2 regions of the Pseudoalteromonas sp. ECSMB14103 genome follow, and region 2 is predicted to be linked to the other one. Evidence: riboswitches for the same ligand, from Rfam matches in the RefSeq annotation. Region 2 holds a riboswitch; the other holds the start of a gene.

Region 1 (12,766 bases), on a different contig from region 2:
ACACTACAGTCTCGGTTTGTTAATTAAGCCATATGCTTCTCAAGTGCTGTTTTTTCTTCAGTGCTCAAAGCTTGCTTAGCTCTTTCAGCAAAGTTATATCTGACCATTACAACCTTTCCAATTGCACAGCATTTATCATGCTGAAATGCCTCTTGCTTGAGTACAAAAGAGCTTGTGCCGATGTGATCTACAGACGTTTTAATCGTGATCTCGTGGCCATAAAATAACTCCCCCACAAACGACACTTCTATTTTGGCAATGATTAGTTTCCAGTCATGTGGGTTTAAGTCTGGCGTAAAAAATTTAAAAATAGGGACGCGAGCGGCTTCAAACCACACGGGGAGTACGGTATTGTTGATGTGTCCGAGTGCATCTGTTTCGCTAAAGCGCGGTATCACTTTTTCAATAAACATATTAATCCAAAAATAATTATACAAAGGTAAACCATGACGGACTTTATTCGCGTTTATGAAAACGCATTGAGCGATGATTTTTGCGATAACTTTATTAATACGTTCACGCAAAGCCCGCATGTAAAACAAGGGGTTACTTCAGGCGGTGTTGATTTAAAGAAAAAAGATAGCCACGACCTACACCTAAATAGTCACCCCGAATACGCAGAGCAATTAAAACATATACAACAAACGACTGCACAACATGTTTTTAACTATATTGAAGAACATATTTTTATGATGATTGGCGCATTTGGCTTAAAGGTTTATCATCCAAAAACGGGGGAAGTAGTAGATTTAACTCAAGAAAATTTTGATGAAGTGGGTAAGCCACAGCTCCCTGTCCTTGTGCAGCAAATATTTAGATTAGGTAATATCCAAGCGCAGAAATACGAGGTAAATAAAGGGGGTTATCCTTACTGGCACAGCGAAGTGTATCCTCAGTTACAACACAATGAAGCCCTGCATCGTGTACTTTTATTTATGTTTTACTTAAACGATGTCGAGGAAGGTGGAGAAACGGAGTTTTATTATCAAAACCGTAAAATAGCCCCTAAAAAAGGCACCATGGTGATAGCGCCTGGCTACTTTACGCATACACATAGGGGTAATAAGCCAGTATCAAACGATAAGTATATTTTAACCTCGTGGGTGCTATTTAACCGTGCAGAGCAAATATATGGTGCACCTAAAAGCTAAACCAATAAATAAGCCATAAGTAACACTTATGGCTTATTTATATATTTAGTAGACGACCTATTTAACCAAGTAGCTCGTCAAACATATCAAACAGCTTATCAAGCTCTTCGACTGTGTTGTAATGCATACAACCAATACGAACTACACCGCCTGTATCAAGCACGTTTAATTGCTTACACAAACCTTGCGCGTAAAAATGTCCATCCCACACACATATATGCTGTTTGCCTAAAAACTCTGAAACGGCGCGTGGCTCTAAACCTTCAAACGTTAAAGCAAACGTAGGGGTACGTTCGTTTAATCGATCAAAGTCATCAATACCGTACAATTTTATACGAGGGTAATTAACCAAACGCGTTAAAAAGTGCTCACTGAGCGCCATCTCGTGCTGTTTAGTTTTAGCAAACGCAGCTGTTAGCTTTTCACGGCGCGTATGGCTATCATCAAGCTCGCTAATTGCAGCAATGTAATCAACAGCGGCAACAAAGCCTGCCATTGCTTCAAAGCTTTGGGTACCTGTTTCCCAACGTCCCGGCGCTACATCTTTAGCAGGCTCTACTTTGTAAGGCGTAAAACCTTCAAGATGCTCTTTTTTACCGTACACCATCCCTAAGTGTGGGCCAAAAAACTTATACGCTGAGCAGGCTAAAAAGTCGCAATCAAGGGCTTGTACATCAATAAGCTCGTGCGGCGCATAATGTACCGCATCAACATACACAAGAGCGCCCACAGCATGAGCTAGCTCTATAATACGTTTAATGTCGTTAATTGAACCTGTAGTATTTGAAGCATAGGTAACAGCCACCAACTTAGTCTTGCTGTTTAATAAGCTTTCAAACTGCGTCATATCTAGGCTGCAATCGGCTTCATTAATCAAGGCAGTATTAACCTTAACGCCTTTATCTTCTGCGGCTTGCTGCCATGATGACACGTTTGAGAAGTGATCGGCGTTAGTCACAATGATCTCATCACCGGCTTGCCAGTCGCGCGAAATAGCTCGGCTAAAGCTAAAGGTAAGGCTTGTCATGTTAGGGCCAAACACAATATTTTGAGCACTTGGCGCATTAAGTAAATCTGCTGCGGCTTGGCGAGCATTTGCCATTAGCTCAACAGTTTTATCGCTTGAAAAAAACGCGCCACCGAGGTTTGAATTATAGTGTCCTAAATAAGCAGACATTGCATTAAGCACTGACTGCGGCACTTGAGAGCCACCAGGGCCGTCTAAAAATATCGGCGATTTACCATCAACGCTTTGCATTAATGCCGGAAACTGCTCACGTAATTGCGCTATATTCATGCTCATCCCTTAAGACGTAAGTACAAAGCAATCCAGGTAACCTGGTTTGCTGGCATCAACTTTGTTCATTGGTGTGGCGTTATGCCACACTTGACGGTCGTTTATAAGCGCAAACATGCCGTCTTTAATTTCCATTTTAAAACATGGCTCAGCTTGTTTGTTTTCGTATACAAGTAACTCGCCACCTTCTAAGTTTTCGTGCGAAACACCGCATATACAGACATGATCAAAACCGTCTTGATGCACGCCTTCAGGCGCTGCTGGCGTATCGCTATCAATAGCTAACATTCTAAATTGATGTATTTCAATATCGCGATTTTCATCAATACCGGTAAGCTGGCAAAACTCACTGACAATACTTTTCATGCCATCTGATTCAAGTAGGCTTTGCTCTAAATTTTCGTAAGTACGTTCAACGTTACCTTGAAACGTATTAATCGAATCATCTTGAACAAATGCTTTGGCAGCTTGCAATTTTAGCTCACCATTTTGAAATTTAATTACTGAATAACGACGCTTACGAAATTCGCCATCTGCATATGGATTTGCAGGTAGGTTATCAAAAGAAGGCTTAACCAAATCAATATTTGCTTGGTTAATAAAACGAAGTTGCAGTAAATTCTGGTTGTTTAATGCAGTCATGAAATCTCGCCTAAAATAATGAGAATATTAAAAGAGATTTTAATGCATGTAGCGAGGAATTATTGCTTTATTATCCAACTTAAATGTGAAAAATACTTAATTTTAATTCAGTATAAGGCTATTAAAGCATGAATAATCTAAATTATATTTAAACAATAAAAAACCCGCCGAAGCGGGTTTTTTATTCAAACTCTATAAATTAAACAGCTTGCTGAATAATTACGTTGTCTGCTTTTTTAGTGTACTGAGGCATACGGTGGAAGTTCAAGTAACGGTAAGTATCTGCTGCCGTTGCATTGATTTTCGCTGCATATTCCTGGTACTCAGCCGGAGTAGGTAATTTACCTAAAATTGCCGCCACTGCAGCAAGTTCTGCTGATGCTAAGAATACGTTTGCGCCTGTACCTAAACGGTTAGGGAAGTTACGTGTTGAGGTAGAAACAACCGTTGCTTTATCTGCAACGCGTGCTTGGTTACCCATACACAGTGAACACCCTGGAGTTTCAATACGTGCACCAACACGACCAAAGATACCGTAGTAACCTTCGTCTGTAAGTTGGTCTTTATCCATCTTCGTTGGTGGAGCAACCCAAAGCTGTGTTGGAATACGACCAGTAAAGCCATCTAATAATTTACCTGCGGCACGGAAGTGACCAATATTAGTCATACAAGAACCGATAAATACTTCATCGATTTTCTCGCCTGTAACGTCAGATAGTAAACGCGCATCATCTGGGTCATTCGGTGCACAAAGTACCGGCTCTTTAATATCAGCTAGGTCGATTTCAAGTACGTGCTTGTATTCTGCATCCGCGTCAGCTTCCATAAGTTCTGGGTTAGCTAACCAATCTTGCATTGCAGTAATACGACGCTCGATTGTACGAACATCGCCGTAACCTTCAGAGATCATCCACTTAAGCATAACAATGTTAGACTCAAGGTACTCAGAGATAGACTCTTTAGAAAGCTTAACAGTACAACCTGCAGCTGAACGTTCTGCTGATGCATCTGATAGTTCAAATGCTTGCTCAACAGTTAAGTGCTCAACACCTTCAATTTCTAGTACACGGCCAGAGAATTCGTTGATTTTACCTTTCTTCTCAACCGTTAATAAGCCTTCTTTGATACCGTAGTAAGGAATTGCATGAACAAGATCACGTAATGTGATACCTGGCTGCATTTCACCTTTAAAGCGAACCAAAATAGACTCAGGCATATCAAGTGGCATAACACCTGTTGCTGCTGCGAATGCTACTGCACCTGAACCCGCTGGGAACGAAATACCTAATGGGAAACGAGTATGTGAATCACCACCAGTACCTACGGTATCTGGTAATAACATACGGTTTAACCACGAGTGAATTACACCGTCACCAGGGCGAAGTGAAACACCGCCACGGTTCATGATGAAATCAGGAAGCGTATGGTGCGTGTTTACGTCAATTGGTTTAGGGTAAGCAGAGGTATGACAGAATGACTGCATTGTTAAATCTGCAGAGAAACCTAAACATGCTAAGTCTTTAAGTTCATCACGTGTCATAGGACCAGTAGTATCTTGCGAACCTACAGTAGTCATTTTAGGCTCACAGTATTGGCCTGGGCGAATACCGGCTACGTTACATGCTTTACCAACCATTTTTTGCGCTAGTGTAAAGCCTTTGTCTGACTCTTCAGTCACTGCTGGTACTTTAAATACATCAGTAGCACCTAAACCTAAAGATGTACGTGCTTTGTCTGTTAAACCACGACCAATGATAAGTGGAATACGACCACCAGCACGAACTTCATCAAGGATTACATCTGATTTAAGTTCGAAAGTAGAGATAACATCATCAGTACCATGGCGTTTAACAACACCTTCGTATGGGTAAATATCAATTTGATCACCCATGTTGAACTCGTCAACATTTAATTCGATTGGTAATGCGCCAGAATCTTCCATTGTGTTAAAGAAGATAGGTGCTATTTTGTTACCTAAACATACACCACCAACACGTTTGTTTGGTACAAATGGGATATCATCACCCATAAACCAAAGCACAGAGTTAGTAGCAGACTTACGAGAAGAACCAGTACCTACAACGTCACCTACATAAGCAAGTGGTAAGCCTTTAGTTTTTAATTCTTCAAGCTGTACGATAGGACCTACTTCACCTGCTTTATCTGGGTTTATGCCATCACGCTCATTTTTTAGCATTGCCAAAGCATGAAGTGGGATATCAGGACGTGACCATGCATCTGGTGCAGGTGATAAGTCATCGGTGTTTGTTTCACCCGTTACTTTAAATACAGTAACAGAGATTTTTTCAGCTACTGCTGGCTTATTTGTAAACCATTCAGCTGCAGCCCAAGATTCGATAATTTGCTTAGCAAACGCATTGCCTGCTTTGGCTTTTTCTTCTACGTCGTAGAAAGCATCAAACATAAGTAATGTGTTTGAAAGGCCTTTTACTACGATTGGCGCTAATGATTCGTCATCAAGTAGGTCAATCATTGGCGCGATATTGTATCCGCCTAGCATTGTTCCTAATAATTCAGCTGCTTTTTCTTTAGAGATAAGAGAAGTAGTCGCTTCACCTTTAGCAACAGCGGCTAGGAAGCCTGCTTTGATGTAAGCAGCGTCATCAACACCTGGTGGTACACGATTGATTAATAAATCTAAAATGAATTCTTCTTCACCTGCCGGTGGGTTTTTTATTAATTCAATAAGATCAGCAGTTTGCTGAGCATCTAATGGCGCTGGTACGATACCTAACGCGGCACGTTCTTCTACGTGTTTACGATATTCTTGTAGCACAATATTGCCCTCTTGGTGACGTGAAAGTATTCGGTAGCGCTTCATGCGCACTTGTTACCCAATACTTATAGTATTCTAACGCGTAATTATAAAGCTTTTATAGATAGATGAAAATCCATCCAGTTACACAACTGATTATACCGACTATAAACACCATGAATAGTAGTTACGGGAAATTCTATTTCCATGAATACTTGTTAAGTAATAATCATTACTATTTAGGTAGACAAGCATAAATAGCGGCCATAAAAAAACCCAGCATAAGCTGGGTTTTATAATCAAAATAATCTATTAACGTAAAACTTTTACTGTTTTGATTGTTTTGATGTGCGCTTCAACACGACGATTCTCTGCGTGTGCAGCGGCTGTGTTAGCTTCATTTTTAAGGCGCTCTTCACCTAAACCTACCGTAGTAATGCGGTCAGATGCAATACCGTCAGCTATTAATTGCTTAGCTACCGAATCAGCACGCTTTTTAGATAGCATTTTGTTGTAAGTCGCTTTACCTACTGCTGAAGTATGACCTTCTAAAAGCACTGTTGTATCTGGGTAATCTTTTAAGAAAGATGCAACTTGATCGATGTCGTCTAAGTAACGCTGTGATACAGCAGCTTTGTCGTTAGGGAACGTTACTAATAAGCTCACAGTTACTTCTTTATCTTCATATAAAGTACAACCAGTACCATCAACAGCATCTGTCATTGGTGTATTAGGACACTTGTCATCAGCATCTAAAATATTGTCATTGTCGCTGTCTACTGGCTCAACCATAACTTCAACAACCTCTGGCGCAGGCTGTACCGGCTCAGCAGGCATAGTGTTTTGTCCAAAGAAATAGTTAATACCTAATTTAGCGCCAACATCTGTGTAACCTTTATCAATACCTTGATATACAGCAGTTTCAACGTTAGCGAATAAGTTATCAGTAATGAAGTGTCTGTAACCAACACCTGCATTTAAGAACGTGTTGTCATCAACAACGTCCATTGATTTAATACCAACTAAACCGTAGAAAGGACCGCCATCTAAATGGTAAAGCGCATCAATACCAAAACGGCTACCGTCGATGTTGTTACGGTTACCAGCGGCTTTGTCGAATGCATTGAAATCAAGATCTGCATACTCTAAACGAGCACTCCAAAAATCGCTGAAGCGGTAACCCGCTTCAAGACCAAAGCCAGTCGACTCGTTTACGTCAAGACCAGCCTGTGCGCTCATATTTTCCCAAGACGCATCGTAGTAGTCGCCAAATGCGCCAATATAGAAACCTTCTTGCTTGTCAGCAGCAAAAGTAGATACGCTAGTTGCAGCTAACGCAATTGCAATAGTTAGTGATTTTAATTTCATTGTTTTCTTCCCATTTTAACAACTAATAAATTGTGGCTAATTAAGTACTAGCTCACTAAGTTTTATACAGACTAACTCAACTTTTGTTAATCAATACTTAACGAAAAATAAAGTTTATAATTTTTTTCAATGCGATATAACGATATCCAACAAATCAGTTTAGGTGAAATTTAAAACTTTACCTAGCTAGAAACCAACTAGTTGATCATATAAATCGATAATCTGCAGAAGACACAAAGACAACTCAATCAATTGTTCTTGCTCACAATGAAACTAACTTATCTTTATGTTTAGATAGTAACACCGGAATTTGCTTTGCTCAATCAATGAACATCTCTGTGCTAAAATATCGTTATTTATAATCATTAACTTATCTATTTTTACAACACTTAAGTACCACAAAAAGTTTTATAGTCGGTATCATTTGCCGGTACCTCTTGAAATTCGGCCATATCATCGCTGAACAGGTACGGTTTATTAGCTACTTTTACAAAACGGCTCATCAGTTTACTTGAACCAAGCTCATTATATTCAGCTAATATTGTTTCAATTATATGATTTCGCGGAATTATACGTGGATTGGCTGCTCGCATGGTTTTGTAGCTATCGTTACTTGTTCGGCTTTGCCACTTATTCGCCCACTCAATTAATTCTTTTGGAATAGTTGCATTGCCATTCACAAACTCCGTCAGTGCATCAAAAGTATTGGTGTAATCAAGATGATGTGCTTGCAATAATGTTAGTAGCTCAGAAACAAGATCTTTGTCGCCCTCTTTTGCACCAGCCAGGCCTAATTTTTTGCTCCACATTACTGTAAATTGAGTATTAAATTGCTCTGAAAAATGATGTATAACTGGAGTAAGTAATGACACAGCTTTTTCTTCATCATCGCTAATTAATGGGATAAGGCTTTCAGCTAAGCGAGCACAATTCCAACTCGCCATATTTGGCTGATTACCAAAAGCGTAGCGGCCTTGCTTGTCTATAGAGCTAAATACGGTGTCAAAATCAAAGCTATCCATCATTGCACACGGGCCATAATCTATAGTTTCGCCACTTACGAGCGTGTTATCGGTGTTCATAACGCCATGAACAAACCCAACGCGCATCCAATTAATAATCAAGTTCACTTGATTGCTAATGACTGCTGTCAAAAAAGCGATATACCGCTCAGGGCCTTCACTCGTTATTTCAGGGTAATGGCGTTTAATTGCTAAATCAGCTAATTTTTTTAATCCCTCAGTATCGCCTTGGGTTGCTAAGTATTGAAACGAGCCAACACGAATATGGCTGCTTGCTAGGCGAGTAACAACGGCCCCTGGTTGAGGCGGATTACGGTAAACCGCTTCGCCGGTACCAACCACAGCCAAACAACGAGTAGTGGGAATACCTAATGCGTGCATAGCTTCACTCATTACGTATTCACGAATAGCAGGGCCCAGTGCACATCGCCCATCGCCACCTCTAGAATACGGGGTAGCGCCTGAGCCCTTTAATTGAATATCCCACAGCTGGTTTTTATCGTCATTTATAGCACCAAGCAAATGCGCTCGCCCATCACCCAAGCGCGGCGAAAAGTGACCAAACTGGTGCCCAGAATAACCAAGCGCTACCGACTTTATTTGCTGTGATTCATTGCCTGCAAAGGTACTAGCACGCAGCTGCGGCTCAACACCTATATTAAACTGCTTTGCTAACGCTTCGTTCCACAAAAGCAATTGCGGAGCTGCAACGCTTGATGGTTGATCTTCTATTGCGAAATTATCTGCTATGTCTGTGTATCTCGGCACTAGTTTCATGGTTAATTTCCTGACTGTTGACGTATACCTACGCGATTGTCACCCACACCATAGGCCACAATTAAACTTAGCTCTTGCATACTTAAACCACTTTGCTTTTGCATTTCGTTAAAAAATGCCTGCGCAGCAGTGAGTGATTTTTTAGTTTGCAGCCCACCATCAATAATTTTATGTGCCCTTAGGTAACTCTCTACATCTCGCGAAAGTAAAAAAGTGTCTTTGCCAAGTGCTCTTAAGGCATAAGGGCCTGTATTACCGCCTAATCGGGCACCGTGTTTTTTTAAATGCGCCCATAAACCAATAATATTATCTGTTGGCCACTGGGCAATAAACTTGCTAAAACTGCCATATTCCTGTGCTATTTCGTGGATCATGTAGGCATTTTCAGGAATTGTTTTCACTTTTTTATAATTACGAATAATACGCTCATCACTCGCTTTTTGCTCGAGCATATCGGGCGGCATCATTAATAGCTTATCAACGCTGAATTCCCAAAAAACCTCTCTAAAGCCCGGCCATTTGCTGTTTATTACCGACCAGTAAAAACCACTTTGAAAAACTTTTCGGGTAAATTCTTCAAGCCAATCGTCGTCACTTAACGTGCTTAATGCTTTTTTAGATAAGGGTTTTGCGAGTAATAACTTAAGCATTTTTTCAGAGCCTTTTCGCTCTACTGCTCGCTTATAAATATCGCTAAATTTTTCCATACTTATTAAATACCTCGCTGCTCATAGGGTTAGTTTACGAGAAAAGCAGCCAATACGTAACCACCCACATTTTCGATGAACTAATCTGTATCCTGCAACTTGACACCTAGACGGCTAAAATGTTTTAATCGCCGCAATTACCCTATTTAAATTGTATTTTGTTAAACCTTTTGCGGTTAAACAAAATACAAAGGGCTAGAAGAGGTGCGTTATTCAGGTAGCGTATGTTAGGAGCGCAAACTCCAGTGAGCATACGTCAGGGGAATACCGCCGAGAGGTAAACGCTTTTGCGAAGCAATTACTTCGGGCGACTAGGTTGAATCCTAGCGACTGTCACCAATAGCTGTTTTAAAACAGCTTATTAGTTTGGTGGAGAGCTTCTGGTCTTAAATAATAAGGCCGTGCGCCCTATTATTTTAAGCCCATTCGCTCTTCGAATACTGTTCGAACGACGTTAATGCGGCTCACATCATACAGCCCCTTTAATATCTCGAACACCTTATAGGTTCGTAAGAGATGATCAATAATTTCAATTTAGACGACTACGCACTGTGGACAGCGCTTGTTACGCCGTTTGATCAACAAGGTAATGTTGACTACGACACGCTCACAACACTTGTTAGCGAACAAGAAGCAGCACACAACGGTATTTTACTGCTCGGTAGCACAGGTGAAGGCTTAGCCCTTACGCTTAATGAGCAGCAAGGCATTGTTGAGCATGTGTGCCAATTAAAACCCAGTGTACCGCTTATGGTTGCTGTTGGTGGTAGTAACTTGGCCCAACAAAAAGAATGGGTTAGCTACTGTAACCAATTACCTATTCACAGCTACTTATTAGGCTCGCCTCTTTATGCAAAACCAGGGGCTGTAGGTCAAACACATTGGTACGAAAACTTATTAAACGAAAGCGCGCATCCGTGTATGTTATACAACGTACCTGGGCGCAGCGGTGTAAGCATTCCTATCGTAACCATTGAAAACTTAAAAGCGCACCCAAAACTGTGGGCTTTGAAAGAAGCCAGTGGCAACATCACCCAATTTGAAGCATACCGACAAGCCGCGCCTAATTTAGCGCTATACAGTGGCGACGATGCACTTATGCCCTACTTTGCCCAAGCAGGTGCAAAAGGCTTAGTATCGGTTGCGGCAAACGCGTGGCCTTTGCAAACACACGAATTTGTAAAACGCAGCTTAAGTGGCCAACACCCCAATTTATTTGCTCAGTGGACTCGCGCTATTGATAGCCTATTTGCTGTAGCAAACCCTATTCCCGTTAAAGTGCTAATGCACCAACAAGGCCGCTTAAGTAGCCCGTTGCTGCGCCCGCCTTTAACGCATCTTGAGTTAACGCAAACCGATTGCATTACCACTGCAAACGACACCATTTTATCTTGGCATTAAATACAGGTTTTTATAATGAGCTGGTTAGAACTACTTAATAATTTAGAATCGGGCGCAGTACGCGCAGCATCACAAAACGAAAGCGGTCAATGGGAAGCTAACGTAGAAGTAAAACAAGGCATTTTAGAAGCCTTTAAAAATGGCACTAACACCGAGTTTGCAGGCGGGTTTGTTGACAAGCACAACCTTGCACCGCAAGAGTTTAGCACTGACGACGGCGTGCGTATGGTACCAGGTGGTTCAAGCGTTCGTCGTGGTGCCTACGTAGCTAAAGGCACTATTATTATGCCACCAGCGTACGTAAATATTGGTGCATACATCGACGAAGGCACTATGGTTGATAGCCACGCGTTAGTGGGCTCGTGTGCACAAGTAGGTAAAAACGTACATTTGAGCGCAGCCGTTCAACTTGGCGGTGTACTTGAGCCAATCGGGGCAAGCCCAGTTGTGGTTGAGGACGATGCGTTTATTGGCGCAGGTTGTGTCATTGTTGAAGGCGTAGTGGTTAAAAAAGGCGCGGTACTTGCACCAGGCGTGCGCTTATCTGCAACCATTCCGGTATACGACTGCGTTAACGAGCGTCAGCTAGATAAAGGCGAGCCAATTCCAGAATACGCAATTGTAATACCTGGCTCTCGCCCGGCATCTAACGAATGGGCACGAGAGCAAGGCTTAAGCATGTCGTGTGCGTTAATTGTTAAATACCGCGACGAGCAAAGCGATGCATCATTATTGCTAGAAGAGGTTTTACGATAATGAGCTTTTTGAGCACGCCAATCAAAACCGCTGTTAATAAGCTTACTCAGCAACTTGATACCCCTTTTTTTGTTTACGACTTAGATAAACTAAACGCACACCTTACCCGTTTAGTTGCGCAAACCGATGTAAAACTTTGGTATGCAGTAAAAGCGAACCCTCTGTCTAAGGTTATTCAAAGCTTAGATAGCGCAGGCTTTAACTTTGACGTAGCAAGTAAAGGTGAACTTGAACAAGTCCTTGCACAAGGTATTAGTTCGCAGCGCGTGCTCAACACAGGACCTGCAAAGAGCCCTAAACAAATTAAACACTTTATCGAGCGCGGCGTACGTATTTTTGTTGCCGAAAGCCTCAATCAAGTGCGTTGGTTAAACCAACAAGCGCAGCTGCAAAATACGCAGCTGCAAGTTTTATTGCGTGTGCAACTACGCTGGCCTGAAGGTGAAAAAAACCCACTAGGCGGCGACAGCCTAACTCCGTTTGGGCTTGGCTGCGATGAATGGCAAGCGCTCAATACTGGCGATTACCCAGCACTTAATTTTGATGGCCTGCATATTTTTCAGTGGGGCAACATGCTTAGCACGCAAAAGCTAAGCGAGCTGTGGTCGCAAATGATTGCACCGCTTACCACCTTGGCTAATAACTTAAATATAAACCTTAAAATTCTCGATTTAGGGGGCGGTTTAGGTATTCCTTATACACAAAACGAGACAATACTTGAATGGGATGGCCTTATAGCCGCGCTTGCTAAAATTAAAAAAGAGGCGGGTGTAGACGAGCTTTGGATGGAGCTTGGTCGTTACGCTGTAGGCGAATGCGGTCATTATGCTAACCCCGTAGTAGAGTGCAAACAAAACTACGGCCAACAG
Region 2 (12,766 bases):
CGACGTAACCGACGATTGGAACCTCACCGCAGGGTGGGAGCAAGCCATCAACCAAAACCCAAGCAGTAAACGCATAATAAATAATGGGCTTATAAGTTACTGGTTGTTCCAAGGTATGGGTAACGATGCGCTAACAAAAACAGGCGTGTTAATACCGCCATTTAAACAAAGCTTAAGCGCTAATAACCAATGGCAATTTAAAGCGTTTGATAAACCCCTAAACGAATTTAACCATTGGCATTACGAGTTAACTACAACACCCAAAGTTGTGGTGCTCGACACCCGCACACACCGCTGGCGTAACGAAAGTAACTTTAATGAGCCATCAGGCCTGCTCGATTGGGAACGCCTTACAGAGCTTGAAGAAAGCCTACTAAGCCACGATAAAGTAATTATAGTATCGCCCGCGCCGGTATTTGGTGTTAAATCAATAGAAGCCATTCAAGCGGCTTTTAATATATGCGGCCAGCCACTGATGGTGGATGTAGAAAACTGGATGGCCCACGAAGGCTCGGCTAAAAAACTACTCGACACTTTTAGACGCACCGACACCCCAAACGAAACCCTTATTTTATCGGGCGATGTGCATTACTCGTTTTGCTTTTCGGTGCAAAAGCGCTTTGGCGATCACCCAAACAGAATATGGCAGCTCACCGCAAGCGGGATAAAAAACGAATTCCCGCGTAAGTTAATAAACGTACTAGACAAACTCGACTCTATTTTATACGGCCCCAAAAGCCCGCTTAACTTTTTCACCAAACGCTGGCACATGGAAGTAGACAAACACCAAACCCTAGGCGAAGGCCAAAAGTATTTAGTAAGCGATTCCGCAATAAGCCTAATAACGTTAGATAACGGCGACCTATCCCGCTATCAACTCATCCACGGCGACGGCCACACCACCGAATTCGACTTAGAACACAAATAAAGCCCGGCATTGCCTTTATTGTAGAAGTAGAGCTTGCTCACGTTAGAAGTGCAGCCTCTTGTAAAAGATCAAGTGCATAAAGAGAAACAAATTGGTGAAGTCTTTTAAGCGAGCTGTTCTGGTCTAACATCATTGGATACTTAATTTTTCAGACATAAACGTAAATCAATTAAGAAAGCGATATGAGGTTAGGTTTACTCATTTACTCCTCACTCATTTCTCTTTGTGCAATATATTTTGCCTAAAAGTCGTTTTTATATAAACCAACACAGCGTTTACAAACTAAGGTAAACATTAAGTTTGTAAACGCTGAATTTAATGTCTACCAGCTATACGTTGCACTTAACGTATATTGCTCACCTCGCCCTGGTGTGCCGGGTATTTCTTCAAACGATTCATCCCACACATTGTCTGCAGCTAACGTAATAAATAAATTATTAATAACGGTTGGCGTAATTTTTAGCGACACTTGCGTAAATAATGCGGTGTCTTTGCTACTGCGCAGTGCGTTTTCGTGCTGTTTACGCCACTCGTTATCAATCCTCATTTCTATTAGGTCGTTTGGTGTCCAAATTGCACCTAAGGTAACACGGTGATCAGGAAAATTTAACGCGTAAAAGCTGGCGTCGATATCTGCATCACCATAGTTTTCTGACTTATTTAAGTAGGTGTAGCTTGCAATGAGTTCGGTTGTATCAAAATACTTAGTCGCAAAAAATTCAACGCCGGTGGCGTCTATGTCTACCGGATTAGCAAAGCGGGCAGAGCTAGAGTCAAAACTAAAAGTCCAATCGGTTAGGTTGTTATCCTCTCGGTAAAAAACTGCTGAATTAAGCTGCCAGGTTTGCTCTTGTATTAAATAGCCAAGCTCTAGGTTTTTAGTTGTTTCGCGCTCAAGGTTGTAATTACTTCTAAATAACCCGCCTTGATCACTGCCACCAATAGCGGTGTAGCCTGCAACTTGGCTCGCTTGCGCATACGATAAGTAAACGGTTTGCTCAGAGCCATCACTGTTTTGAGTGTTTAGTGAAATATCGCCAATGAGCGATAACTCAGAGTCATCTCGGTTTGTGTCGTCAAAAGCCGCACCTAGGCGAAGTGTTAATAGCTGGTTTTGTTTAAGGTCGATTTTATATTCAGGTAATACGCTCAGTTTGTAATAAGTGCGTGAGGTAAAATTATTCTCAAGTGTGGTCGACTCTATTTCATCTTCAATATATTGCGCTGAATAATTTACTGCAAACGCGGTGTTTTGTGCATGGCTTCCTGATACCGCAATCGATTTTACTTTAGTTTCATGAAAGGCTTCAAAGGCGCTTGGATTCTCACGAGAAAATACATAATGGTCGTTGTGTTTTCTGTAATAGGCCGACACCTCAAAACGGCTATTGTCAGCGTAATTTTGCTGGTGGTTAAGCATGAGTAAGCGGGTTTCTAGTTCTTCTGTTTCGTTTACGCCAAATGGTGTGTACATATTTGGCCAACCAAAAAACTTTTCTTGTGAGCCATACAGCACATCGGTTTGCGAATCCGAACCTATTAACTGTATGCGCGCAGAGGCGCGATTAAAATCGTGATCGCCGTTTTCTATTGAGCCGTCACTTTGTGAATGAGAATATTCGCCCTCAAAGCCAAGCTGCCAATTTTTAGCATCATCAATTTCTGTGCTTATTCCTGCGTAAATACTTTGTAAGTTAAAGTTGTTTGTACCTGTGCCTACAGAGACATTGCCGCCAGTTTTGATGGGTTTAAAACCAAACGAAATCGATCCCACAGAGCTGTTCATACCGTTTAAGGCATTGTCGGCTCCGGTTAAAACGTAAGGTCCAGTTAGCATTTGCGGTGCAATTGGGAGCTCAGCAACGTAATGACCTGTTTGAGGGTCGAGTAGGGTAGCACTGCCGACTCTAAACCCTGTGTTTTCGAAAATACCACCACGAATTGTTACATCAGCCTGGGCTTCTGCCATATTACGTGATTGTAAATCAACACGAGGGTCGTATTCTAAATTAGAGACGGGGGAGTCAAAGGTGCCAACAGGTAATTTATTTGCCGTGGCCGATGCCTCAACAGTAATTTGTTCTATTGCTGTTTCGGTGTTGCTTGTAGCTTGCGCATAAGAAAAAGGTGTAACGCTGCACAGCAGTGCAGAAAATATAAAATGCTCAGTGCGATTCATGGTGTATCTCATAATGTGTTTAGGCACTAATAAAAACTATATAAAGCGGGTGGGCTAGCTTAACTTAGTCAGTGCAATTTTGTGCGCTATTGTACAGTAATTATAAAAATCTGCATTTGATAATCATTTGTATAATTAACGCGTTACAATACACATGTATTTTTAATTAACTTTATTGAGTTAGATAAACGATGACAGTTCAGCAACACAATAAACTCTATTTTGCCGGCGGCTGCTTATGGGGCGTGCAAGAATTTATGAAGCATTTACCCGGCGTTATAACAACGCAAGCAGGGCGTGCAAACGGCGCAAGTAATACCACGCAAGGAGAATACGATGGTTATGCCGAGTGTGTAGAAGTAACGTTTGACTCAAGTGTTGTTTCACTCAATCAACTGTTTGACTATTTTTTTGAAATTATTGACCCCTATAGTATTAATAAGCAAGGGGAAGATGTAGGCCCTAAATACCGGACGGGCATTTATAGCAAAAGCCAAAACCATTTAAATATTGCACGCAATTATATAAATAAGCGCAGCGATGCCGATAAAATTGCGGTAAAGGTGGAGCAGTTAACCAATTACGTACCAAGCGATCCAGAGCATCAAGACCGGTTAACTAACCACCCAGATGATTACTGCCATATACCACTAGATTTATTGTATAAATATAAATTGTAAACTTGATGCTCAATGCTATGTAAGTAATTAGAAGCTATTACTTCTCGCGCAAGCAAGCTTAGCGCATACAAAATAAACACCCACAAAAAAGCTCACATTTTGTGAGCTTTTTAAAAACTAACTTTAAACTTATTGCTGCTTTTGCGGCGGGAAGTTACTTAAAATATTTGCGACTGTTTTTTTAATTGATGCTTCGCGTTGCTCAGGTGTTTGTTTTTTCTTTAATCGGCCTTCTTTAGCACCGCGCCATATTAGTTGATTAGATGCACTGTCTACAATATCGATAACCAATGTACCCACTTCGTATTCACGCGCTGTTGTGTCTCGTTGAAAACCAGTACCCCAGTAACCCCAACGGTTACTGTAACCAGTATTAAATGTATCTACTTCTAATTCTTTATCTACCGACGCATGATAGTTAACAAGTACGTCAGCTTGGGCTGGATCTACTAATGTCATACCAAGGGTGTTTGTAAGCTCATTATTTACCGCAGTACGCACGCGTTTTTCCATTAAACCGTTAATTTGGTAGTTGTTGGTGTCTTTAGTTAAACTCGCGTTTTCTACCCAAGCAAATGTTTTAAAATTACTAAAGTTAGCTGATTTATCGTAATCCCAATCTGGGGTTTGAGTACAAGCGGTAAGTAGTGCTAGTGCTGCAACAATAAGTATATTTTTCATTACGTTTGCTCCAATAAAATGCATTACCTTAAAATAACACACCTTATATAAATGTGTATTATTAAAAGGTTCTAAAAATTAGTTTAGTGTGATGAACATGAATGACTAATTAATGCTAATTAGCCACTCAAAAATTTAATGCTCTACTTCTATCCAATCTTTTTCATCTACCCAGTTTTGTGCGCCATCTTTTACCGAACGAATCGGCACAATGTAGTCACAACTTATTTGCGGCTTAACTGAGGCAAATATTGGCACAAAGCCAAAGCTTAGTGCTGTTTCTATAATTGCTTTTTGGTTTTGCGGGTCAATGTCGGCCGCTTCATCAATATAAATAGGTATACGGTACAGGTTTTGTTCCTGATCGCTTAATAAGTAACGAATAAACAACATGCCACACAATAACTTAATAGTAATACGTGTGCCATTTGAGCCGGCTGAGTCTATTTTTTCAAAGTGTTCGGTTTCGCCAGCGCGGTTTACCACTTCAAAACGGATGTCAAATAAATCGGTAAGCGTTAAGCCTGCTTTGTCTGATGCAAGTTTTATTAGGTGATCTTTTGCTTCGTTTACCGCGCTTTCGCTGTAGGGTTCTTGGCTTAATAAATCAAGGGTGTCGCCTTGTTCAAACTGATGCGACGTGCTGATAATGGTATCAATACTATCAACCAGCATTTTGCGTGGTATTACGTTAATTTTAAACGCTTGAAGGTTAGAAATACGGTGCTGGCTTATGCCTTTATTAAAGCTGTTCATTTCGCGGCGAAGGCGGTCTAAGTCTTCACGCAAGCCCTTAATCGTGGCGGCTACTTCGGTCAGAGCTACACGGCCTTGGCGCTCAACCGCATCGCGTTCGTTATCAAGGTTATGAAATGCGCTAATTAACTTTTGGTATTTAGTAAATTCGTCGGTTTCGTTATCGAACTTAGTAATGCCTGCGTTATATACGTGCAAATAGGTATTACGCACGTTTATATCAAAGTTGCGAAGCTCTTGGCAGTCTTTATTAAAGTGATGTACTAAGTCACTTAGGTTATCAAAATCGACCGTTATATCAATCATGTACGGGGTCACTTTACCGCTGTATAAATCAAGCGTGTGATCAATTCGCTCACTTTTAACTTGGCGAAGGCGCTCGGTTTGGCGATTAATTTGTTCTTGCTTAGATTTAATTAACGAGCGTCTGTCTGCAATTGAGCCACTATTTTTTTGAATGTCTTGCAGGTAATCGTCAACTTGTTCGCGCTCTGCTAATAATTGCTCTTTTAGCATGGCTTGCGCGTCTACCGACTGCTGCATTACTTCAAATTGCTCTAAACGTTTTAGTGCTCCCTCAAGACTCATTAACTCGCCGTAAAGTGCGTCTTTTTCTTTTTGTTTATCGGCAACATTGGCTGCCACTTCGCGCTGTTGTTTAAACTCTTTTAACGCGTGTTCAAGCGCACTTAACTGCGCGGTTAATTGCTCTTTGTTTTCGCCGCTTTGCATTTGTACTGGCGAAAGCTTTTTAAGTTTAATACTTGCGCCTGGCAAAGTAAGCACACCGCCTTTAACGTTATCGCTTAATAATGATAAAAATTCCCCAAAGGCGTCTTCGTCATCAATGGTTATATCGCCATTAGTGGTGGTGGCAAACGAGAGTAGGTCGGGGTTTAAAATGCGTGATATTTCTTCCACTTCTTTAAGCGATAGGTCTTCGCGCATACGGGTGAACAAATTAAACTCAAGGTTTTTAAGCTGCAGTTTTAAGCTTTTAATTTGTTTTTGCGTTTCGCTAATGCGGTAATCAAGCGTGTGCAAGCTTTGCCCTTGTGCGCTGGTAATAGAGTGCGAAAGCGACTCGTAGTCTTGCTTAAGTTGGCCAAGGTTGGTTTTAATTGTGGCTTTATTTACCAGTTCAAACTCGCTTTTAAGGGCGCTGTAATCTAAAAACCATTGCTCAATTTGAGTTTGTTTGCGCTCTATATCGCGCGATTGCTGTACGTATAGGCTTTGTTTTTGCTCAAATTCGTGCTTTTCGTGTTCAATGTCTTCAAGTGCTATACCAAGTTCATTAAGCTGCTCTTCTTGGTAGGTGTCAAAGTCAATGAGTGCTTGGTCAATTTTAGGCGCGTACGCTGCTAATTTACCTTTAAGCACGGTTTGATTTTCAAGCATTGATTCAAGTGCGCTTATTGGCTCTTGCATTGATTCAAGCGCTTTTAATTCGCGCTTAGCCCGGTTTACTTTGTCAAACGAGCGACGCCATACTTCGTAAAAATCAACCTTTGAGTTTGACATATGGCGCTCAAACACTCGCAGCATAAAGCGTTTAACATCGCTTGCGCCCAATTTGTGTAAGTTAAGAATACGTCTAAAAATTTCTTTATAAATGGCGGAGTCTTGCACGTTATTAAGCGGGATCATTTTTAAATTAATGTCGCCGTCAAAGGGCGTTGCGCCGCCGGTAAGCAGGGCGTTTAGCTCTTGTGCTTTTAACTCAATAGGATTGTAATTAAGCGACTTTAAATGATTAAACAGCTTGGTAAATTTAATTATGGTATTACCTTGCGTGTACTGTTCTAAATCGAGCTTGCCCTGATAACAAAAGTACTGGTGCGCGTAACCGGCTATTTTACCCAGACCCGCTACACCAATAACCACCGAGCCATGAGGGAGGTTGGCTTCTAGTAAAATGTACGACTGATCCGATGAAAAATAAAACTTACGGGTTTCATCTAAATCGTGCCCGTCCCATTCGGTAAGGCGTAAATCGTTTATAAGCGGAAATTGCAGGGCGTTAATAACCGAGCTTTTACCGGTATTATTTGGCGCACAAATAGAGCTGCTTTTATCAAGCGGGATCACACACTTTGCATAACCTGCGGTATTAAGTAGGGCGAGTTTACTCAGTCCGTATAAGTTGTTCATTGCTCGTCCTCCGTCATGTAGGTTTCTTCGTTTACTTCCATTAATGCATCAATGTAGCGGTGAATAGGTGCTTGTAGCATAAAGCCGCCTTCTACTTCACGGGCAAGGCCTAAACGAACCATACGTAGGTAAACATCTTTTCGTAAATCTGAGCCCGAAAATATCTCAAGCTGATCAAACAAGTGCTTGTTTATTTGCACTAAGGTTTGCATCAGTTCTAAATCGTTTACTTCATCAAACAGGGCGCGCATTGGGTCTTTACCGGTATTGGCAAAGTGCTCAATTAAAATGTAAATAGTGAGTGCGATAGCGCGCGATATTTTACCCATATTTGGCGTACTTTCGTCGCTGGCAAAATAGTAAAAGCCACGGCTATCGTGTTTTAAATCATGGCCTAATGCGGTAAATAGTGCGCTGTAAGATTCAATGTGTTGGTCGAGTTCTTGCCACATTACGTTGTCTTGTTCGCAAATGTGGTAACCCGCAGTTAATTTTTTATTGATTGCTTGCAGGTGAGTGAGTTCTTCTAGGTTTATATGTGTCATGGTAATTACTTATCTGCCTCAGTATTAGGCTGAGTTGCTGAATCTGATGCCTGAGAATTAAATGGGTAAAGTGAAAAGTGTTGGCCGGCAATTTTAACTCGGGCTTTTTCATCGCTTTGGCTAATTTTAATGTCGCTATCACTGACTAATTTTTGATATAAAAAGAGCATTTCGTCGGCGTCTAAGTCGGGATAGCTTTCATCTAAAAACTGCAGCAGCGGCTGTGGTTTTTTACGTTTTTTGTTAAAGCGTTTAGCAAAGCTTGTTTTTACATCGTTGTAGTCAGGAATGTTAGGCGTTACAAATGCGGGTACATCTTGTTGTTCGGGAAGTTGATATTCTTCGTGTTCAAATTCTACCAAGCTTGCCATGTACGCGATAATATGGCGTTGTTGCCCAAGCGAATAACGCTGAGAGTCGGTTACAAAATTAGGTTGTACAGCGCTTAGCATGTTATCTACGCCATTTTTACGCACAAGGCCGAGCACTTTGGCCGCTTGGCGTGTAACTAAGTTATTTCGGCGTAGCTCTTCGCGCAGGGGCATGAGCATATCGGCACTTTTACGTAAACTCTCTCGGCCCATTAGGTTCATTTCGAGTATGCGAGTTCGTAGCTGTTCAAGCATACGTTTGTCGGTGTATGCTTTACCAGAGCGTTCAATAAATTCGATTTGTTTACTGATTTGCTGCTCTATTATTGTAAAGCAGGCATGAAAATCGCCCCTAATATCGACCATTTCAAGCATGGGCTCTATGTATTCATCAAAGGCTTCGATTACTGATTTGTAGCGTTTTTGTAGTGATTGCACCGCATTGTTTGATTTCGCTTGTTCAACAATATTTAAAATGGCGTTTTCGTTGTGCGCGTAAAGTTTCATTATTTTACGTACCCGATCATCCATAATACGGCTAAATCGGCGTAAATCGTCAAAGTCTTCCATGCTACCAGCGTTATCTAAACGATTACCTAAACGGGCAAGATCGTCTACTAACACGCTAATTTCTTGTGCTAAGCCCAAATGCTCTTCTTGCAGTAAAAAAGTAGCAAAGTCAGCAATTGCACGGTTAATTTCAAGCTGTGATGATTTAGCCAGTGGAATTAAAATATCTTGATTGAGCAAACGGTTTGTTTCTTTGTAAATGCGCTCGTTGTTCCACGTGGGTTGTTTTTGTTTTATCGCATTTTGCACGTCTTTTAGGCTAAAGTCGGCCATTTTAAAACGTTTAAATAATAGCTCTAAAACTGCCCAATGTTCGCTAAGGGTATTTAGTCGCTTTTTAGCTGGGATCATAAGGTGTTACAACATCCTAGTAATTTATTATTGAGAATTTAGAAGCGTCTCATTATTACGTATTCTAATTAATCTAGCCTGTATATGGTATTCGTTTTTAAGACTATTTAATAATAGTTTTTGTATAGCCGCAGTGCTAACATTCGCGCCGAAAATAGGCACGTCGAGAGGGACTTTACGTGTGTTCTTTAAAACAATATCAAAGGTTATTTAATACCCATGGTTTCCACGATTATTCTAACCCTGATAGCGATCGGATTTTTATTGATTGTTATAGAAGATATCATCCATGTAAATAAAGCTAAAACCACGCTTTTTTTTGGCACGCTTTGCTGGATCCTCCTGTTTATTTTCCCTTTGCATGGGCAAAGCCCAGAGCAAGTACAAGAACTCCTTAACGAAAATATTTTAGAGATAGCATCGCTGTGGTTGTTTTTAATGGCCGCCATGACCTTTGTTGCTTATTTAAATTCAAAAGGGTTTATCGAAAATATTGTGCACAGAGTAATGCCAACAAGTATTAGCGAACGCAAGCTGATGTTTTTGGTTGGGGTATTTGCCTTTTTGTTTTCGTCGGTTTCAGACAACGTAACGGCTACGTTAATATCGCTTGCTGTAGTTATGTCGTTAAAACTACCGCCTAAAAAGCTTATAAAATATGCCACACTTATTGTGTTTGGTGTTAACTCCGGTGGTGTGTCGTTAATTACCGGTGACGTAACAACCTTAATGATATTTTTAGATGGCAAGGTAACCATTGCTAACTTATTACTGCTTATTGCGCCAGCATTTATTAGCGTTATGCTGTTAGCAGCAATGCTAAGTATTGGCATGAAAGGGGATGTAACCTTTTCAAAATCTGGAAAAAAACGCATAGAAAAAACCGATATCACCATTGCAGTTATTTTTGTATCTACAGTTATAAGCATACTTGCGCTGAGTGTAATTTACAGTGTACCGCCTTTACTAACTTTTTTATGTGGTTTATCAATCATGTTTTTAGTGGCGCAATTTTTAATGCGCAAAAAAGACATAAACAAAAACATTATCGACTACGTACGCGACATAGAATACGACACCTTACTGTTTTTCGTCGGGGTTTTATTATTGGTAGGTGCATTAAAAGAGATTGGAATGCTAAGTAAGTTTACCGACCTTTACACCGTTATGGCGCCACAGTACGCTAACTACTTAATGGGTATTTTGTCGGCCGGGGTTGATAACGTACCGCTCACTGCTGCTTTACTAAAAGCTAATATAGTGATGAGCCAGCAAGATTGGTTATCGTTTACTTATGCAACCGGTGTTGGCGGGTCAATGCTAATTATTGGATCGGCTGCTGGTATTATTGCTATGAGTAAAGTAAAAGAGCTAACTTTTATGAGTTACTTACGTTTGTCGCTCTATTTGTTAGTAAGTTATACCGTGGGTTATGCGGGCGCGTATTACATGGGCGGGTTTGTTTAAGTTTTGCTTAACAAACCGCATTAAAACGCTTGACAGCTAGACGTCTAAACGTTAACTTTCAAACCCCACTTTATAGTGGGGTTTTGTTTTATTAGCCATTGGTTAATACAACATTCAGAAGAGGTGCGATACTTAGGTATTTAATGGTAGGTGACGAACGCCCATAACCATTAAAGAGGGAAGTACTCGCCGAGAAAACCAACGTTACGTCGATGTTGTTTTTCGGTTTATGGGGCTGAATCCTCAAAACTGTCACCAATCTAGGTGGAGAGCTTCTGGCAGTGGATTTACCTTCAAGCATTCACTTGCCAAGTTCTTCTTGTTTTATCGCGGTTTGGATACCGCAAAAGGAGACTAAATGACTACCCAATCAGTGCCGCAAACAGTATCGGACGTTAAATCAGATTACATCGTTGCCAAATTTGGCGGAACCAGTGTGGCTAACTTTGATGCGATGAGTCGTTGTAGCGAAATTATTGTTGCCGATAAAAGCGTGCGTATTGTCGCTGTGAGCGCCAGTGCCGGCGTAACTAATCATTTGGTTGCACTGTGTAAATCAAGCATTACCCCAGAGCTGCGCCAAGAACAAATTGACGGCGTGCTAGCCATTCAACAGGCTATTTTAGATGAGTTATCGCTTGATGCCGATTTAGCCGTAGGTTTTAACGAAACGTTAAAAGCATTCCAAACGCTAGCGCTTGAAACACTGACAACTGATCAGCAGCACGATGAGTTACTTAGCTTTGGTGAGCGTTTATCGTCGTATTTATTTGCGCAAGTGCTGCGTTTAAAAGGCTTAAATGCCGATCGCTTTGATGTACGCCAAGTACTTAAAACAGATAGTCAGTTTGGAAAAGCAACGCCAAATGTAAGCGCAACTGCACAAGCTGCTAAAGAATATTTGATCCCACTGTTAGATGACCAAGTTATTGTAACCCAAGGTTTTGTTGGCAGTGACGAATTTGGACAAACAACAACGCTTGGCCGTGGTGGGTCTGACTACAGTGCCGCTTTACTTGCTGAGGCAATAAACGCCAAAAGTGTACATATTTGGACTGATGTTGTGGGTATTTTTAGTACCGATCCGCGATTATGTGTAAAGGCATCTCCGATTGCTCGTTTAAGCTTTGATGAAGCTGCTGAAATGGCTACCTTTGGTGCAAATGTATTGCATCCAGCTACTATTTTACCTGCTAGCCGTAGTCATATTAATGTGTTTGTTGGTTCAAGCCGCGAGCCTGAACGTGGTGGTACGTGGATAGAGCGTGAAAAATCGCAGCAACCAGGAATTCGCGCGGTAACCCAACGTAAAAATCAAATTTTGCTCACCCTTAAAAGCCCTGAAATGCTATTGGCTAGTGGCTTTTTAGCCCGTGTATTTACTATTTTAAGCGAGTTTAATATATCGGTTGATTTGGTAACTACGTCTGAAATTAGTGTAGCAATAACGCTTGATAATGCGCCTAACGCGTCGCGCCCAGAGCTCGACCAAGCGTGTTTAGATAAGCTTGCTGAATTTTGCCATGTATCGGTTGAAAACAACTTAACACTAGTGGCACTTATTGGCTCTGAGATTCAACTTCGCCAACACGAAATGAACTTAATGCAGGTATTAAGTGATTTTAATATTCGCTTAATTTGTCATGGAGCAAGTAAGCACAACCTATGCTTTTTAGTCGAACAAAGTGAATCTGATAATGTGGTTCAGGCTATTCATAGCCGTTTGTTAGAAGTTTAACTAGCAATACCAATTCGCAATAATACTTAATCATTTTTAGGGGCTAAAGGTGTCGCTATCTGTGTTAAAAAATTCTCATTTAGAACAACTAAATAACGAATTTTTGCCTAGCTATCACCACGTTTATCTATCCTCAAAATAGATCACTTAATTTAGCGGATTGGTAGAAGCGAGACATCGGTTAACACAAAGCACCGCCAGTCGGTGCTTTTTTTATGCACTAAGGTTAAATCAAACGTCTCTGTTTGCGTGTTTACCACTTGGCTGCTTGCGGCCAAGCTTACTAAGGTTAATTCGTTAAATACGTTGGGGCTAAGTAATTTGGCAATAGGGCGACTAGTTGCTT

The links. Region 2 has a riboswitch for lysine ahead of lysC (lysine-sensitive aspartokinase 3). Riboswitches for the same ligand answer to the same signal wherever they lie in the genome.
Region 1: linked by a shared signal. The riboswitch ahead of dapA (4-hydroxy-tetrahydrodipicolinate synthase) and the one ahead of lysC (lysine-sensitive aspartokinase 3) in region 2 are both predicted to bind lysine.

Annotation. Positions count from the first base shown of each region.
Region 1 is NZ_JWGY01000012.1:52,072-64,837, reverse strand. It holds gene RF53_RS16510 (acyl-CoA thioesterase) at 24-413, opposite strand; gene RF53_RS16505 (2OG-Fe(II) oxygenase) at 447-1,151, shown strand; gene RF53_RS16500 (cysteine desulfurase-like protein) at 1,213-2,448, opposite strand; gene RF53_RS16495 (2OG-Fe dioxygenase family protein) at 2,458-3,090, opposite strand; gene acnB (bifunctional aconitate hydratase 2/2-methylisocitrate dehydratase) at 3,290-5,887, opposite strand; gene RF53_RS16485 (OmpA family protein) at 6,179-7,234, opposite strand; gene RF53_RS16480 (protein adenylyltransferase SelO) at 7,624-9,033, opposite strand; gene RF53_RS16475 (DNA-3-methyladenine glycosylase I) at 9,036-9,740, opposite strand; lysine riboswitch at 9,932-10,128, shown strand; gene dapA (4-hydroxy-tetrahydrodipicolinate synthase) at 10,257-11,141, shown strand; gene RF53_RS16465 (2,3,4,5-tetrahydropyridine-2,6-dicarboxylate N-succinyltransferase) at 11,157-11,897, shown strand; gene RF53_RS16460 (PLP-dependent decarboxylase) at 11,897-12,766, shown strand, end outside.
Region 2 is NZ_JWGY01000007.1:70,011-82,776, reverse strand. It holds gene RF53_RS12490 (alkaline phosphatase D family protein) at 1-928, shown strand, start outside; gene RF53_RS12485 (TonB-dependent receptor plug domain-containing protein) at 1,251-3,107, opposite strand; gene RF53_RS12480 (peptide-methionine (S)-S-oxide reductase) at 3,299-3,787, shown strand; gene RF53_RS12475 (DUF4136 domain-containing protein) at 3,917-4,468, opposite strand; gene RF53_RS12470 (hypothetical protein) at 4,604-7,378, opposite strand; gene RF53_RS12465 (condensin complex protein MksE) at 7,375-7,923, opposite strand; gene RF53_RS12460 (hypothetical protein) at 7,929-9,215, opposite strand; gene nhaD (sodium:proton antiporter NhaD) at 9,435-10,682, shown strand; lysine riboswitch at 10,793-10,965, shown strand; gene lysC (lysine-sensitive aspartokinase 3) at 11,041-12,420, shown strand; gene RF53_RS12445 (4'-phosphopantetheinyl transferase family protein) at 12,573-12,766, opposite strand, start outside.